DNA from 3 places in the Amycolatopsis sp. NPDC001319 genome. Region 2 is predicted to be linked to each of the others. Evidence: riboswitches for the same ligand, from Rfam matches in the RefSeq annotation. Region 2 holds a riboswitch; each other region holds the start of a gene.
What was found. Region 2 has a riboswitch for cobalamin ahead of ACFY1H_RS32180 ((2Fe-2S)-binding protein). Riboswitches for the same ligand answer to the same signal wherever they lie in the genome.

Region 1 (5,284 bases), on a different contig from region 2:
CGACGACGACCGTGGTGCCGAGGTCATGCACCAGCCGCGTGATCGCGGCCAGCACCTCCTCGGCGGCGGTCGGGTCGAGCGCCGACGTCGGTTCGTCCAGCACGAGCACGCCCGGGTGCGCGGTGAGCACCGACCCGATCGCCACGCGCTGCTGCTGCCCGCCGGAAAGCGTCCGAAGTGGACGGTCGCGCAGCTCGGCGATGCCCAGCAGGTCGAGCGTCTCCTCCACGCGCTTGCGCATCACGTCGGGCGCCACGGCCAGCTGCTCCATCGCGTACGCGAGCTCTTCCTCCACAGTGTCCGTGACGAACCCCGCGAGCGGGTCCTGCCCCACGACGCCGACGACGGACGCCAGCTCACGCGGTGGGTGCGTCGCGGTGTCCAGACCGGCGACGAGCACCCGTCCGGCCAACGTGCCGCCGGTGAAGTGGGGCACGAGCCCGTTGATGGCACCGAGAAAAGTCGACTTGCCGACCCCGGTTCGCCCGGCCACCAGGCACAGTTCGCCTTCCTCCACCACGAGGTCGACGCCGTGCAGCACGGGCGCGGAAGCGCCGTCGTAAGTGACCGTGACCTGCGAGAACTCGATCACCGCGCCACCTCCACAACGGACTGCGGCCGCGGCGCGAGCCACGCCGGCAGCACCCCGATCAGCACGGCCAACGTCGGCACCAACGGCAAGGTGGGCCAAGCCGGCGGGCTGACCGACGTGGCCAACGAAGCCGGCGAAGCAGCCAGCAGCAGCCCCGCCGACGCGACGCCGCACAGCACCACCAACGTCTCCGGCAGCCGCCACGGATCGGGCCGGTACGCCGTCCGCTGGATGCGCCGCCCGCCCAGCACGAACCCGGCGGACGCCACGGCCAGCCCCGCCACCAGCATCGGCACGCCGAGCCAGCTCGACGACCCGTCCAGCACCCCGTACACCCCGACGGCGACCCCGACCAGTCCGGCGAGCACGCAAGCGGCGATCAGCACCCGCACGCGCGGTGCGAGGTACCCGCGCCGGCCGTAGCCGCGCGAGTCCATGGCCGCCGCGAGCAGGAGCGAGCGGTCCAGCGCGTCCGCCAGCACCGGCACGAAAACCCCCTTCACGAACCTCAGCCCCCGTCCACGCGCCGCGCGCAGCCGGCGCGCGCGCCGCACCCGCTGCACGCTCTCCACCAGCTGCGGGGCCACCGAAAGCGCCACCGTGACCGCCGTGCTCACCTCGGCCAACGCACCGGGCACGGCCTTGAGCAGGCGTTTCGGGTTGGCCAGCGCGTTGGCGGCGCCCACGCAGAGCACGATCGTGGCCAGCCGCAGGCCGTCGTAGAAGCCGCCGAGCAGCTCCTCGGCCGAAGTGGGCCCCAGCAGCTCGATCCCGGCGGCCGCGGCGGGCAATGGGATCGTCGGCAGCGTGAACAGCACGTGGCCGCCGTCCTCGCCGCCGATGAGGATGCGGAACAGCACGCGCGACACCACGATCACGGCCGCGACCAGCGCGTACACGCGAAAAGCCAGCGCCCACGGCGCGTCGCCCCGGCGGTTCACCACCACGAACCCGGCCACGGCGATCACCAGCGCGAGCAGCAACGGGTTGGTGGTGCGGCTCGCGGCGACGGCGAGCGCGAGCGCCCACACCCACCACGCACCCGGGTGCAGAGCCCGCGCGTTACCGGGCAGCACGCCTGCGCCGCAGCCCGACGACCACTCCGGCGACGACCAGCACCACGATCACGACGAGCCCGATCACCAGGCTCCACGGGAAGCCGCTGCCGCCGGATTCCGTCGACGCGGCCGCGGGCACCGCCGCGTTGGCCTTCCGCACCGGCGCCACCCGCGGCGGCGGGTAGTCCTGGAAGGACTTGTTGTGCGCGAACGACCAGCCCTCGAAGCTCCCCGCCGGCGGCTTCCAGCCCTGCACCCCGACCTGGCTCGAAGCCCACTTGCCGCCGTCGGTCGCCGTCCAGAAGCTCCACGACGCGCTCTCCGGCGGCATCCCCGAGCACGACTGGTCGACCGGTTTGCCCTCGATCTTGCAGATCAGCGCCAGGCCGTACTTGCCGACGCCCGCGATGTCGAGGCCCGCGTTCTGCATGGCCGCCACCCCGTCGGCCTGCGGCCCGGGCGCGCAGCGGATCAGGGTGTCGCCACCGAGGTCCTGGAAGTCGACCACCACCGTCACGCCGGTGGCGTCGGGACAGTAGCCCGCGGTGCCCTTCCCGGGCACGGTCGCGGTGGCGGGACTCGCGCCGGACAGGCCGGCGGTGACCAGGAGCGCGGCCACGGCCAGGAGCCGGACTGCAGGGAACAACCGCATCGTTGATGAACCTCGCATCGAGTCGGACCACGGCGGGCGATCCGGCTCACGGCCGCGCGGGCGGCCGCTCACGGTTGCGGGTCAGCGCCGGATTCCCACCGGCTTCCCCCGATCGTGGTGTACAGCTGACCGACGTTAACCCACCGGAGGTACCCGCCGGAAGCGGCGCCGGACACACCTACACTTCCGGGCGTGGACGTCGGACAGCTGCGCATCGGCCTCGTCGGAACCGGTCCCTGGGCGACCACGGTGCACGCGCCGGGACTGGCCGAACACCCCGGCACCGAGCTCACCGCCGTGTGGGCGCGCCGCGTCACCAGCGCCCGCCCGCTGGCCGAGGCCCACGACGCGGTCGGCACCGACGACCTCGACGAGCTGTTCTCCCTGGTCGACGCCCTAGCCTTCGCCGTGCCGCCCGCCGTGCAGGCGGAGATCGCGACGCGCGCGGCCGAGGCCGGCAAGCACCTGATCCTCGAGAAGCCCATCGCCGCCGACCTGGCGAGCGCGCAGCGGCTGGCCGACGCCGTGGACAAGGCCGGCGTCGCGTCGCTCGTGATGCTCACGCTGCGGTTCTCCCAGCAGACGCGCGAATGGCTCGACGGCCTCGCTGCCTCGGGCGGCTGGCGCGGCGGTGGCGCGCGCTGGCTTTCGGGCGCACTGCTCGGCGGGCAGTACTCGACGTCGGCGTGGCGGCTCGACGCGTCCGGCGGCGCGCTCGCCGACATCGGCCCGCACGCGTTCGACCTGCTCGACGCCGCCCTCGGCCGCATCACCGACGTGCTCGCGGCCCACCGCGGCCCCGACGACCTGTGGCAGCTGATGTTCGCCCACGAGGGCGGCGCGACGAGCACCGCGACGCTGTCGCTGCGGCTCCCGGTTCAGCCGACCGTGGTCGAGGTCGCGGTCTACGGCGAGCACGGCTACCGGACACTCGGCCGCAAACCAGGCACCGCCGGGGAGGCCTACACGGCTCTGCTGGACGACTTCGCGGCCATGGTCGCGAGTGGCACGACCACGCACCCGTGCGACGTCCACCGTGGCCTGCACCTGTCCGCGCTCATCGAGAAGGCGCGCGAGCTCGCCGGGTAGTACACAGGCTCAAACCCTTGGTTTCCGTTGTGAACCAAGGCTTTCCGCCAAGTCGGCGCAATCCTTCCACAGGGTTGTCCACAGCATCCACTATGGACGGTCCGCGCCTCGACCGAACCACGGGAAGCCGTTTCGCGCCACCGGAAAGATCACCGAATAGTGCGGCCCGCTGAGCATGCCGACTCGAACCGGCAATGCGAAGGTTGATCTTGGGAGGGCGGGAAGAAGCAGTTCATAGGGGTTCGAGAAGGGAAGCGCATGGGTGCCTTGCTGCGCGCTTTCTGGGGGATCATCCCGATCACGGCCATCGCGTTGCCATACGCGCTGCTTTGCTGGCCCTTGCTCGCCGCGCGGAGGCGGCGAAGAAGCAGCGACATCAGCCTCGGCCACGCGTCGGCGACCGCGGCCGTCGACGTGACGGCGGTGACGCTCGGCGCGCTCGTGCTCTGCCTGGTCATCATGCCCGTCGGCACCGCTTCGGGGAGCACCCTCGACCTGGTGCCCGGCGCCGACCTCTCCGCCGCGCTGTCCGACGACGGATCGCTCTGGCAGGTCGTCGGCAATCTGCTCCTCCTGAGCCCGCTGGGCGCGCTCGTGCCGCTGCGCCTGCGCCGGCTGCGGTCGCTCAGCCGGATCGCGCTCACCGCCCTGAGCGCGTCCGTGCTGGTGGAGGCCACGCAGTTCCTCATTCAGAGCGGCCGCGTGACCTCGACCGACGACGTGCTGCTCAACACCATCGGCGCCACGCTGGGCGCCGCCCTGACCCGCCGCGGCTGGCGCTACTTCGACGTGGTGCCCGTGGTCGCGATCCCGCAGCAGGTGCGGCGGACCGTCTGCAACGCGCCCGTCCGCCTGCGCGTGCCGCGGTCGGTGTGGGACACGCGCTACGCCGGGATCGGGCACCCGGAACGGCGCTGAGCCGGCCGAACCGTGCTAAATCGCTTGCGCCCGCTGGGACACTGAAAGCTCTCGGATCTTCGGACGAAGGAACGCCTATGTTTGCCGCCGCTGCTCGCGACGGCCGAGGTCAGGCCTGACGCGAGCCCGTCAGCCGTCCTTCCCATGCCCTGCCCGCTTCGGCAGCGCGCGTGGGTCTCCTTCGACCCCGAAAGGGTTCACCCAGCATGTCCGCCCTTCAGGCGTATGTCCGCGCCACCGCACCCCGAGGCCGTGACGTCGAACGGATCGGCCCGTTCCTGGCGACCTTCTCCCGCACCGGCGACAACCCGATGCTCAACTACGCGATCCCCGACGACGGCGCCGCGCCGTCACCCGAAGAGATCACCGCGCTGACCGAGGCGTACGCGCGCCGCGGCCGGCAGCCCCGGCTGGAGTTCTTCACCGAAGCCGCGCCCGGCCTGGAGGAACTCCTCGTCGCGCAGGGGTATTCGCTCGAGCGGCGCGTGCCGCTCATGACCTGCACCCCGGACGGCTTCGTGGACCGCCCGGCACCCGCCGGGATCCTGCTCCGCGTTCCGGAGACGGACGCCGACGTGCGCAGCCTGCGTTCGGCGCAGAACGTCGCCTTCGGCGCGTCGCCTGAGGTGTCCGACGCGGAGCTGGCGAGCACCCGCTCGTTCGGCGACCGCGCCGTGCGCGCCGAGGACACCGCGACCGGTGCGGTGATCGGCGGCGGGTTCGCGCTGGACATCGTGGACGGTGCGGCCGAGATCGCCGGCATCGCCGTCGCCGAGGCCTACCGCGGCCGCGGCATCGCGTCGGCGATCACGGCGTACCTGACCCGCCTGGTCCACGAGCGAGGTGGCCCCACAGCATTTCTCACCCCCGGCGACCTTGGCATCGCCACGGTGTACCGCCGCGTCGGCTACGAGCCGGCCGGCGAGTGCGTGCACCTCTCGGTGAGCTAGTCGTCGAACCGGCCGCCGCGGCCGC
Region 2 (5,284 bases):
GGTTCGGTGCGGGGATCGTGGAGGGGTACCGCAAGCTGGGCTACGCGGTGGTCGCCACGGCGCGCTCGGTCGAGGAGTCCGGTGACGCCGGCGTGGTGGCGGTGGCGGGTGACCTCACCGACCCGGCGACGTCGGAGCGGGTCGTGGCCGCGGCGATCGAGCGGTTCGGCCGGATCGACACGCTGATCAACAACGCCGGGGTGTTCGCGGCGAAGCCGTTCACCGAGTTCACGGCCGAGGACTTCCAGTGGCTGGTGTCGGTGAACCTGGGCGGCTGGTTCGCCGTCACCAGCAAGGTGCTGCCGCACATGCTCGAACAGGGCGGCGGGCACATCGTGCAGATCACGACCAGCTTCGTGGACCACCCGGTGGCGGTGGTGCCGGCGTCGGTGTCCATGCTGACCAAGGGCGGCCTGCAGGCGGTGACGAAGTCCCTGGCCGTGGAATACGCGGGGCGCGGGATCCGCGTCAACGCCGTCGCCCCGGGGATCCACAAGACGGCGCTGAACCCGCCCGAGACCTACGCCGAGCGCGCCGGCCTGCACCCGCTGGGCCGCATGGGCGAGGTCAGCGACATCGTCGAAGGCGTGCTGTACCTGGAAAACGCGTCGTTCGTCACCGGCGAGATCCTCAACGTCAACGGCGGCCAGAGCGCGGGTCACTGACCGACGCCGCAACCGGGGCCGCGGACATTCGTTCGTCCGCGGCCCCGGGGCGTTCTCTTCGAATCCACAAGGGACAGATGTCCCCGACCGTCATTCCACGATCCTGGACACGTGGTAGTGGCTGATCAACCAGTCGCCCCTGGCCTGCTGGAGCAGGATCACGGTCAGGTGAAACCGGAGCTCGGTGCCGTCGGGGCGGGTGAACACCGGATCGACGTAGGCGGAAAGCACGCCCTGGGCGAGGGGGCGGATTTCCCGGATCTCGTAAACGACCGTCAATCCGACGGGCTGTTCTTCGTAGTATTCCTCGACGCCTTTCCGCCCGACGGAATAGCCGGGGTGCGCGCCCTGGAAGAGGGCGTCTTCGGTGAAGTAGTTCGCGACCTCGTCAGGTCGGTGCGCGTCGACGCCGTCCTTCCAGCCGTCGAGAACCCGGGTGATGACCGTTCGGTAGTCCATCTTGACCTCGGCAGATTCGCTCAAGTAGCAGACCGGTTGTCCCTCTCCACGAATACCGGGCCGGCGGCCCTTTCTCCAGGAGGGAGAGCCACTCACCATCGAGGCGCAGACTCCCAGCGGCCGAGGGGCCGCTGAACACCGTGGGCGGCCACGCATCAGGTGCCCGTTCACTTGGTGGAAAGGACCGTCAAGGAAACGTCAACGACGAGCACCGCCCGGACGGGTGAATCCCAATCTGTGCGGTGTGACTACGACGCTTCCCGCCAGCGACAGCAGCGAGACCGGCGACGCCGCCGAAAGTGGTGGTGAGAGGCACCGGCTTTCCGTCGTCGGCGGGCTGGCCGCCCTGTCCCTGGACGCGATGGCGTCGGTGGCGTACGGCCCCGAAGCGATCGTGATCGTGCTGGCCGTCGCGGGCGGGAGCGGGCTGGGGTTCACGCTGCCGGTCACGCTCGCGATCGCGCTGCTGCTCGGGGTCCTGACGCTGTCGTACCGGCAGGTGATCGCCGCGTTCCCGGACGGCGGCGGCGCGTACGGCGTGAGCCGGGTCCACCTCGGCCGCCGCGCGTCGCTGGTCGCGGCCGCGTCGCTGATCGTCGACTACGTGCTCAACGTCGCGGTGTCCGTGGCCGCCGGCGTGGCGGCCCTGACGTCCGCCGTGCCCGCGCTGCTGCCCTACACGCTGTGGCTGTGCCTCGGGGTGCTGGCGCTGGTGACGGGCGTGAACCTGCGCGGAATCGCGGAGAGCGCGCGAGCGTTCATCGTGCCCACGGCGATGTTCGTCGGGTCGATCCTCACGGTCGTCGTGGTCGGCCTGGTCCGCACGGGGCCCGCCGCGGCCGTCGCCGCGCCGGCGCCCGGGGTCAGCCTGCAGACCGTCGGGATCCTGTTGCTGCTCAAGGCGTTCGCCAACGGCTGCGCCGCGCTCACCGGCGTGGAGGCGATCGCCAACGCCGTGCCGTCGTTCCGCCGGCCGCGGGTGCGCCGGGCCCAGCGGGCCGAGATCGCGCTCGGCGTGCTGCTGGCCGTCATGCTCATCGGGATCGCGGTGCTGATCGGGAAGTTCGCCATCCACCCCGTCGACGGCGTCACCGTGCTCTCGCAGGTCACCACCGCGTCGCTCGGCAACGGGTTCGGGTTCTACCTGGTGCAGTTCTCCACCGTGGTGTTGCTCGCGTTGGCCGCCAACACGTCGTTCGGCGGGCTGCCGGTGCTGGCCCAGCTGCTCGCGAAGCACAACAACCTGCCCCACGTCTTCGCGCTGCGCGCCGAACGCCAGGTCTACCGCTACGGCGTCGGCTTCCTGGCGATCACCTCGGCGCTGCTGCTCGTCGTCGCGAACGGCGACACGAACACCCTCGTCCCGCTGTTCGCGATCGGCGTCTTCGTCGGCTTCACCCTCTCGCAGATCGGCATGGTGCGGCACTGGTTGCGCATTCGCCCGCCACGCTGGCGCGGCAAAGCCGTCCTCAACGGGTTCGGCGCGCTGCTCACCGGCATCGCCGCGATCGTGGTCACCGCGACGAAGTTCGGCGAAGGCGGCTGGCTCATCGTCGTCGCGCTGCCGCTGCTCGTCGCGGGCATGGAGTGGGTGCACCGCAGTTACCGTCGCATCGGCGACCGGCTCGGGCTCGGGCGCACCCCGCCCCCGCCGCGGCCGAACCGGTCACTGGTCGTCGTGCCCGTGCACACGGTGTCCCGCCTGACGCGCGACGCGCTCGCCGCCGCCCTTTCGCTGGGCGAGCGCGTCGAAGCCGTCCACGTGACCCACCCGGGCGAGGAGGCCGCGGCGCGGGAGTTCGTGGCGTCCTGGGACCTCTGGCACCCCGGCGTGCCGCTCGTGCAGCTGTACGACGAACGCCGGCGGCTGGGCGAGCCCCTCGTCGAGCACCTGCGCGGCCACTCCGGCTGCCACGTCTTCGTCCTCATCGCGGAAGTCGAGCCGGACCACCCGTGGCAGCGCATCCTGCAGAACCGCCGCGGCGCCGTGCTCGCCCGCGCCCTGCGCCGCCGCTCCGACGCGGTGGTCTGCCGGATGCGTTTCCGTCTCGGGCAGCGGCCCGAACCGGGCAACGAGGGACGAACCGAAGTCCGCCGCGGTGCCAGGTGATTGACGGTCCCGCCGACGCCGCCGTACCGTTCTGGCCGCGTGACGGCTTCGAGAAGCCGGTGAGAGTCCGGCACGGTCGCGCCACTGTGAGCCCATCGTGTACCCGGTGGGCGAGTCAGGTCGAGGGGCCGTCACCTGTTCCACCGGCAAGGGACGCGTCATCCCGAAGGAGAACCGGACATGGCCAGGCTGAACACCTCCTGCCCGTCGGCCTCCACCTGCCTGTCGGTCGCCGTCGCGGTGTGAACCCGTTCTTCGCTTTCGACACGCACGCCGCGGGCGACGAGCCCGCCGCGCCGTGGCGTCCGCTCTCCGAAGTCCTCGACGACGGACCCGTGCTGCGCGAGCGCGTGACGCAGGTCCGCGCCGTGCTCGCCGCCGGGGGTGGCGACGTGGAGCTCCGGGTCGCCGCTTCCGTGACCCACCTGGGCCTCGCGGCGCGCCTCCTGTCGCCCGCCCTCGCACTCGCCGTGGGCGCCGGCGTCGTCCCCGACTTCTCCACCGCTTGGTGGCAGCCGACGACCGGCGGCGCGGTTCCGCTTTCGCTGCCCGAAACCGATGCTGTGGACGACGACGTGGTCGCGCTCTTCGCCCACCGGGTCCTGAGTGGACCGTTGCGCCGGCTGGACCAGGCTCTCGCCGGGTTCTCGCTCTCGGCGACCATCCGCCGCGGCAACGTCGCCTCCGCCCTCAACGGCGCCGTCACGATGCTCCGCCGAGAGCGTCCCGCGTGGACGGACGACATCCACCGCTTCCGCGACCGCCTGGAAGTCCTGCCGGTCCTCGCCGACACCGCCACCCACGAGGACGGCCGCTTCCGCCGCCGCAGCTGCTGCCTCATCTACCGCGCCGCGCCGAACCACGACGGCCCGAAATGCGGCGACTGTGTCCTGGGCTGACCCGTGCGGGTGATCGCGCTGTGGTGCGGCCTCGCGGCGGTCGCCTCTGTCGTCGGTGTCGTCGATTCGCTGACGCCCGGAGCGCCGCACCTGCCGCAGCAGGTGTTGTTCGCGGCCGTTGCCGGGATCTTCGTGGTGGTCGGGATCGCCGCCGCGAAACTCGCGCTCAACCGTCCGGAGGTGCCCGCCTCGACGATGGCCCGCCACCTCTGGCGGAAGCTCCCCGCCCTGCTGCGGTGGGGAGCTCTGGCCGCGATCGCCGGTGGTGCCGTCGTCGCCGTGCTCGCCGCGCCGCGAGTGCCCTACGGTGTACCCGAGGTCACTCCTCACGGCTACCTCATGGTCACCCGTCACGGCGATTTCTTGGTCAGCACCGCCGATTACCTCTACCTGCGCGCCGAGAACGAGCGGCTGTTCGCCGCCATCGCACTCGTGGTCAACAGCGCGGCGGGACCCACCGCGTTCGCGTTGTCAGTGTGGTTCGCCGATCCGCACCCGTGACCAGTCGAGCTCGGCCAGGTTGACCACGATGGCCTCCTGTGTCGTGCGGGCGATCACCACGACGGCTTCGTTCTCCGGGTCCGGGTTCTCCTCCCGGTGCGGCACGAACGGCGGCACGAACACGTAGTCACCCGGCCCGGTCTCGATGGGCCGTTCCACCGGCTCGTCGCCGTCGACGTCGAGGAAGACGAAAGTCGGGTTGCCCGAGACGATGTAGATGGCGGTCTCCGACTCGCCGTGGTGGTGGTTGGCCGACGCGGTGGACGCGGGGACGTGGGTCTGGCCCATCCACAGCGCCCGGGCGCCCACCGTTTTGCCGCTGATGGCCTCGAGGCGTTTCATGCCCGGGGTTTGTGTGGTCTGGCCGAGCAGGCCGCTGGGGGCGACGTGTTTCAACGAGCGGTGGAACGGGTCGATCTCGGCGGGGACCAGGGCGCCGCTGGGGGTGCGGACGAACCGGCCGTCGCCGGAGCCGGCGGGGACGTGCAGCACGGACATTCAGGCTCCTCGGGCGAGGGGGTGGGTGGTGGTGAGCAGCCGGCGCAGGGAGCCGACGGCGTGGCCGGACACGGCGGCGTCGAGGCCGTGGCGGCGCCAGCAGGCGAGGGGGAGTGGTTCGGGCGGGGGCAGGTCGTCGCATTCGACGAGAC
Region 3 (5,284 bases), on a different contig from region 2:
AGGTCGTCGCCGCCCGCGCGGCGCTTTTCCGGCAGGGTCTCGCCGAAGTAGCGCTCCAGCAGCCGCCGGCCGCGCAGGCCCGCGGACCAGCGGCCGCCGGGCACGGGGTAGCGCACGAGCGCCGTGCCCGCGCGCACCGTGTTCACGAACGCGCGGTTGATCCGCATCGCGTCGTCGGGTGAGCGCATGTCCATGAACACGCGCGTGGCCACGTCCAGCGTGAGCTGCTTGAGCGACCAGTACAGCCGGGGCCGCGTGCCGCCGGGCCACGCCTGGACGCCGGCGCGCAGGGCCGGGCCCATCTGCCCGACGTAACCGACGAGCCGCTCGCGCGTGAACGCGCTCTGCATGATCCGCCGGTGCAGGTGGTGCTCGCCGAAGTCGAGCAGCATGAGGCCGCGGTCGAAGAACTTCTCGATGAAGAACTTCCAGCCCTCCTGCGAGAACGCCTTGTCCTTGTTCACCAGGGCGATCTGCGTGGCCTCGGGGCCGGACAGCGACACGATCCGGCGGCCGAAGCCGCCCATCCACGAGACGGGGCCGTACTTCTCGTAGCGGCTGAAGCTGAAGTCCAGGCCGAACCGCATCATCTCCAGCGCGTGGCCCACGACCGGCGGCCCGTCGTCGCCGAGCACCGGCTTGAGGCCGCTGCCCGCGGGCGGCGGCGCGAGCTCGCGCACGGGGTAGGTGGCCGCCTGCCAGCGCTGGTCGACCGTGCGGGGCAGCGGCATCGACGTGAGCGTGGGCACGCGCTCACGCAGGCTCTCGGCGACCCTGCCGACCTTGCCGACTGCGCTCGTCATCGCGACCTGCCTTCACTGGCGGAACCCCGGTCGACCTCCACCGTGCCGCGCTGTTGACCGAATGACAATACCTTCGGCGGGCTCCATCCGGGTGATCCTTGACGCAGCGCCGGTGCCGGGCAGTGGTTCGCGCCGCCCGGCACCGTCGCCGCGGTTTGTTCAGTCCTGCTCGGCGCGGACCTGGCGGGCCGCCGCGACGAGGTGGCGCAACGCGGGCTCCACCTCGGCGTAGCGGCGGGTCTTGAGGCCGCAGTCGGGGTTCACCCACAGCCGCCGGGCCGGCACGGCGGCGGCGGCCGCCGTGCGCAGCAGGTCCGCGACCTCGTCGACGCCGGGCACGCGCGGTGAGTGGATGTCGTAGACGCCCGGCCCGACGCCGCGCGCGAACCCGCCGGCCGCGAGGTCGGCGAGCACCTCCATCTTCGAGCGCGCGGCTTCGATGCTGGTCACGTCGGCGTCGAGGCCGTCGATCGCGGAGAGGACCTCCCCGAACTCCGAGTAGCACATGTGCGTGTGGATCTGGGTGCCTTCGGCGACCCCGGCCGTCGCGACGCGGAACGCGCGCACCGCCCAGCCGAAGTAGGCCGAGTGCCCGGCCGCGCGCAGCGGCAGCAGCTCCCGCAGCGCCGGCTCGTCGACCTGGATCACGCGCACGCCCGCGGCTTCGAGGTCGGCCACCTCGTCGCGGATCGCGAACGCGACCTGCAGCGCGGTGTCGGCGAGCGGCTGGTCGTCGCGCACGAACGACCACGCGAGGATCGTGACCGGGCCGGTGAGCATGCCCTTGATCGGCTTGGCCGTGCGGCTCTGCGCGTACCGCGCCCACGGCACGGTCATCGGCCGCGGTCGCGAGACGTCGCCGTGGAGGATCGGCGGGCGGACGCAGCGCGAGCCGTAGGACTGCACCCAGCCGTGCTCGGTCGAGGCGAACCCGGCGAGCTGCTCGGCGAAGTACTGCACCATGTCGTGGCGCTCGGGCTCGCCGTGCACGAGCACGTCGAGGCCCAGCTCCTCCTGCAGCCGCACCACGCGGTCGATCTCGGCGTGCATCTCGGCCACGTACGCGGCTTCCTCGAGCGTGCCCGCGCGGTACGCGGCGCGCGCCTTGCGGACGTCGGTGGTCTGCGGGAACGAGCCGATCGTGGTGGTCGGCAACGGCGGCAGGCCGAGGGATTCCTGTTGCAGGGCCGCCCGTTGCTCATACGGCGCACGCACGGCGTCCTCGGGCTTCAGTGCCGCCAGGCGCTCGCGCACGGCCGCGTCCACCGGGTTCGTCGCGCGGTCCGCGACGGCCGCGCGCGCCGCAGACAGGTCCACCTGATCGCCGCGCAGCGCCCGCCCGAGCAGTACGACCTCGGCGACCTTCTGGTCGGCGAACGCGAGCCAGCTCTTCAGCCGTGGGTCGAGGTTCTCGGCCTCGACGTCGTGGGGCACGTGCAGCAGCGAGCACGACGTCGACACGCTGACGTGCCGCGCGGTGCCGGCCAGCCGGGCGGCACGTTCGAGCGCACGGTCCGGGTCCGTGCGCCACACGTTGCGCCCGTCGACGACACCGGCGAGCACCTCCTTGTCGCGCAAGGCGCCTTCCGCCGCCACGGCGTCCACAAAGGACTCCTCGGTGACGAGGTCCACGGCCAGCGCGTCGATGGGGGAGCGGGCCAGCACGCCCAGCCCGCGACCGAGCCCGCCGAAGTACCCGGCGACGAGCAGCTTCGGCCGGTCTTCGGCCTTGGCCAGCACGTGGTACGCGCGGGTCAGCGCGTTGAGTTCCTTCGTGGTGCGGTCGCCGGCGAACGCCGGCTCGTCGAGCTGCACCCACTCGACGCCCTCGGCCTTCAGCGCGCACAGCAGCGCCGCGTACGCGGGCAGGAGCTCGTCGAGCAGCTCCAGCGGCTCGAACCCCGGCCGCGTCGCCTTGGCCAGCAACAGGAACGTGACCGGGCCGACGAACACCGGCCGCGTCTCGATGCCCAGCTCCCGGGCCTCGCGCACCTCGTCGAGCGGCTTCGTGCCCGACAACGCGAAGCGCGAGTCGGGACCCAGTTCGGGCACGAGGTAGTGGTAGTTGGTGTCGAACCACTTCGTCATCTCGAGCGCCGGCTCGTCCTGCACGCCGCGCGCGGCCGCGAAGTACGTATCGAGCGGCGAGAGGCCGAGGCGGGTGAAGCGCGCCGGCAGCGCGCCGAACAGCTCGGCGGTGTCGAGCACCTGGTCGTAGTGGGAAGACGTGTTCGAGGGGACCGATTCCAGGCCCGCTTCGCGCAGCCGCGACCAGGTCCGCCCGCGCAGTTCGCGGCCGGTGGCGAGCAGTTCCGCCTCGCCGGTGGTGCCCGCCCAGTAGCGTTCCAGGGCGCGCTTCAGTTCCCGGGCCGGCCCGATGCGCGGGTACCCCAGGATCGTGGTGCCGATGGTGGTCACAGGCTCTCTCCTCGCGAGCTCGTTCGAGGCGAGCCCGGGCACGCGAGAACCGCGTCTTCGGTCAGGCCTGCTCCCACGGGGCCCGGACTCACGCACGCCGTCGGCGCACGTACCACGGGCAGGTCTTCGGACTCGTGGGCGCCGAGCTCGCGCCTACTCACCGTCGCTTCCCGGGCTCGCGCCCAGTGCTTGACCACGAAATCGTGGTGACGGCTTTCGTTCCCACTCACCGCTGCGGGGCAGTCCCGGACTCACACCGGGTTCCCTGTTGCCTCGCCAGGGTGTGGCCGCACGAAAAAAGCCCGGCCACGCCCTGGCGAACCAGTGGCGTGGCCGAGCCTAGCGGGTCGCGGCACCGGGTGGCACGACGTCCGCTGTGATCCCGGAGACCGGGATCAGTCCTGCAGCCGATCAGTCCCAGTCCAGCGCGCCGCCGGACTGGTACTCGATCACGCGGGTCTCGAAGAAGTTCTTCTCCTTCTTCAGGTCCATCGCCTCCGACATCCACGGGAACGGGTTCTCCGTCTCCCCGAAGATCGGCGCGAGGCCGATCTGCTGGGCGCGCCGGTCGGTGATGAAGTGCATGTACTGCTCGCACAGCTGCGCCGAAAGGCCGAGCATGCCGCGCGGCATGGTGTCACGCGCGTAGCGGACCTCCAGCTCGCACGCGTCGGTCAGCATCTGCCGGATCTCCGCCTGGAACTCTTCCGTCCACAGGTGCGGGTTCTCGATCTTGATCTGGTTGATGCAGTCGATGCCGAAGTTCAGGTGGATCGACTCGTCGCGCAGGATGTACTGGTACTGCTCGGCGATGCCGACCATCTTGTTGCGGCGGCCGAGCGAGAGGATCTGCGCGAAGCCGGTGTAGAACCACATGCCCTCGAAGATCACGTAGAACGCCACGAGGTCGCGCAGGAACGCCTGGTCGGCCTCCGGCGTGCCGGTCTCGAAGTCCGGGTTCTCGAGGTTCTGCGTGTACTTCAGCGCCCACGCGTCCTTCTCGGAGATGGACGGCACCTCGCGGTACATGTTGAACAGCTCGCCCTCGACCAGGCCGAGGCTTTCGCAGATGTACTGGAAGGTGTGCGTGTGCACGGCCTCCTCGAACGCCTGGCGCAGCAGGTACTGGCGACACTCGGGGTTGGTGATCTGGCGGTACACCGCGAGCACGATGTTGTTGGCCACCAAGGACTCCGCCGTGGCGAAGAAGCCGAGGTTGCGCTTGAGCATCTGGCGCTCGTCCTCGGTCAGGCCGTCGGGCGACTTCCACAGCGCGATGTCGGCCTGCATGGCGACCTCGGTCGGCATCCAGTGGTTGTTGCACGCGGCGAGGTACTTGTCCCACGCCCAGCGGTACTTCATGGGCAGCAGCTGGTTCACGTCGGCGCGGGCGTTGATCATGCGCTTGTCGTCGACGTTGATCCGGGCGGCGCCGACCTCGATCGCGCCGAGGCCGGTGGCGTCCGTGGTCTCCACGTTGGTCATCTAGAGGCTCCAAGAAAAGGCTCGTGAAGGGGTGCGGCCGGGTCTCGCCGGCCGCACCCCTTCACGAGGAGGTCACTGGCAGGCTTCGCAGTCGGGGTCGTCGATGCGGCAGGAGGCGCCTTCGGTGGCGACGAAGTCGATGTCGTCGACCTTCGGCAGTTCCTTCGGCTCGGCGGGCTTGGCGGCCGGGACCGCGGCGGGCACGGCCGCGGCGGGGCTCGCCGGCACGGCGGCCGACGGCGAGGGCGACGGTGCCGGCGAAGGAGCCGGAGCCGGCGTCGCGGCCGGAGCCGGAGCGGCGGCCGGGGCGGCCGAGACCGCGTTCAGCTTGCCGTCGGTGCCGCGCAGGGTGCTCTTCTCCACGTGCGTCGCCGACTGGGCGCGCAGGTAGTACGTGGTCTTGAGGCCCTTGTGCCACGCGTAGCGGTACAGCTCGTCGAGCTTGCGCCCGCTCGGCGCCGCGATGTAGAGATTCAGCGACTGCGCCTGGTCGATCCACTTCTGCCGGACCGAGCCGGCGTCCACGATCCACTTCGACTCGATCTCGAACGCGGTGGCGTAGAGCGCCTTCAGGTCGT

Region 1: linked by a shared signal. The riboswitch ahead of ACFY1H_RS03750 (hypothetical protein) and the one ahead of ACFY1H_RS32180 ((2Fe-2S)-binding protein) in region 2 are both predicted to bind cobalamin.
Region 3: linked by a shared signal. The riboswitch ahead of metE (5-methyltetrahydropteroyltriglutamate--homocysteine S-methyltransferase) and the one ahead of ACFY1H_RS32180 ((2Fe-2S)-binding protein) in region 2 are both predicted to bind cobalamin.

What each region holds. Positions count from the first base shown of each region.
Region 1 is NZ_JBIAWY010000001.1:781,505-786,788, reverse strand. Features, by position in the region: gene ACFY1H_RS03760 (ABC transporter ATP-binding protein) at 1-592, opposite strand, end outside; gene ACFY1H_RS03755 (CbiQ family ECF transporter T component) at 589-1,665, opposite strand; gene ACFY1H_RS03750 (hypothetical protein) at 1,655-2,302, opposite strand; cobalamin riboswitch at 2,316-2,451, opposite strand; gene ACFY1H_RS03745 (Gfo/Idh/MocA family oxidoreductase) at 2,495-3,391, shown strand; gene ACFY1H_RS03740 (VanZ family protein) at 3,650-4,309, shown strand; gene ACFY1H_RS03735 (GNAT family N-acetyltransferase) at 4,516-5,259, shown strand; gene arfB (alternative ribosome rescue aminoacyl-tRNA hydrolase ArfB) at 5,256-5,284, opposite strand, start outside.
Region 2 is NZ_JBIAWY010000009.1:239,834-245,117, forward strand. Features, by position in the region: gene ACFY1H_RS32165 (SDR family oxidoreductase) at 1-665, shown strand, start outside; gene ACFY1H_RS32170 (YybH family protein) at 756-1,124, opposite strand; gene ACFY1H_RS32175 (APC family permease) at 1,369-3,234, shown strand; cobalamin riboswitch at 3,261-3,382, shown strand; gene ACFY1H_RS32180 ((2Fe-2S)-binding protein) at 3,477-4,133, shown strand; gene ACFY1H_RS32185 (hypothetical protein) at 4,137-4,634, shown strand; gene ACFY1H_RS32190 (cupin domain-containing protein) at 4,605-5,132, opposite strand; gene ACFY1H_RS32195 (LysR substrate-binding domain-containing protein) at 5,133-5,284, opposite strand, start outside.
Region 3 is NZ_JBIAWY010000008.1:115,174-120,457, forward strand. Features, by position in the region: gene ACFY1H_RS29350 (cytochrome P450) at 1-803, opposite strand, end outside; gene metE (5-methyltetrahydropteroyltriglutamate--homocysteine S-methyltransferase) at 963-3,221, opposite strand; cobalamin riboswitch at 3,321-3,531, opposite strand; gene ACFY1H_RS29360 (ribonucleotide-diphosphate reductase subunit beta) at 3,633-4,706, opposite strand; gene ACFY1H_RS29365 (ribonucleoside-diphosphate reductase subunit alpha) at 4,779-5,284, opposite strand, start outside.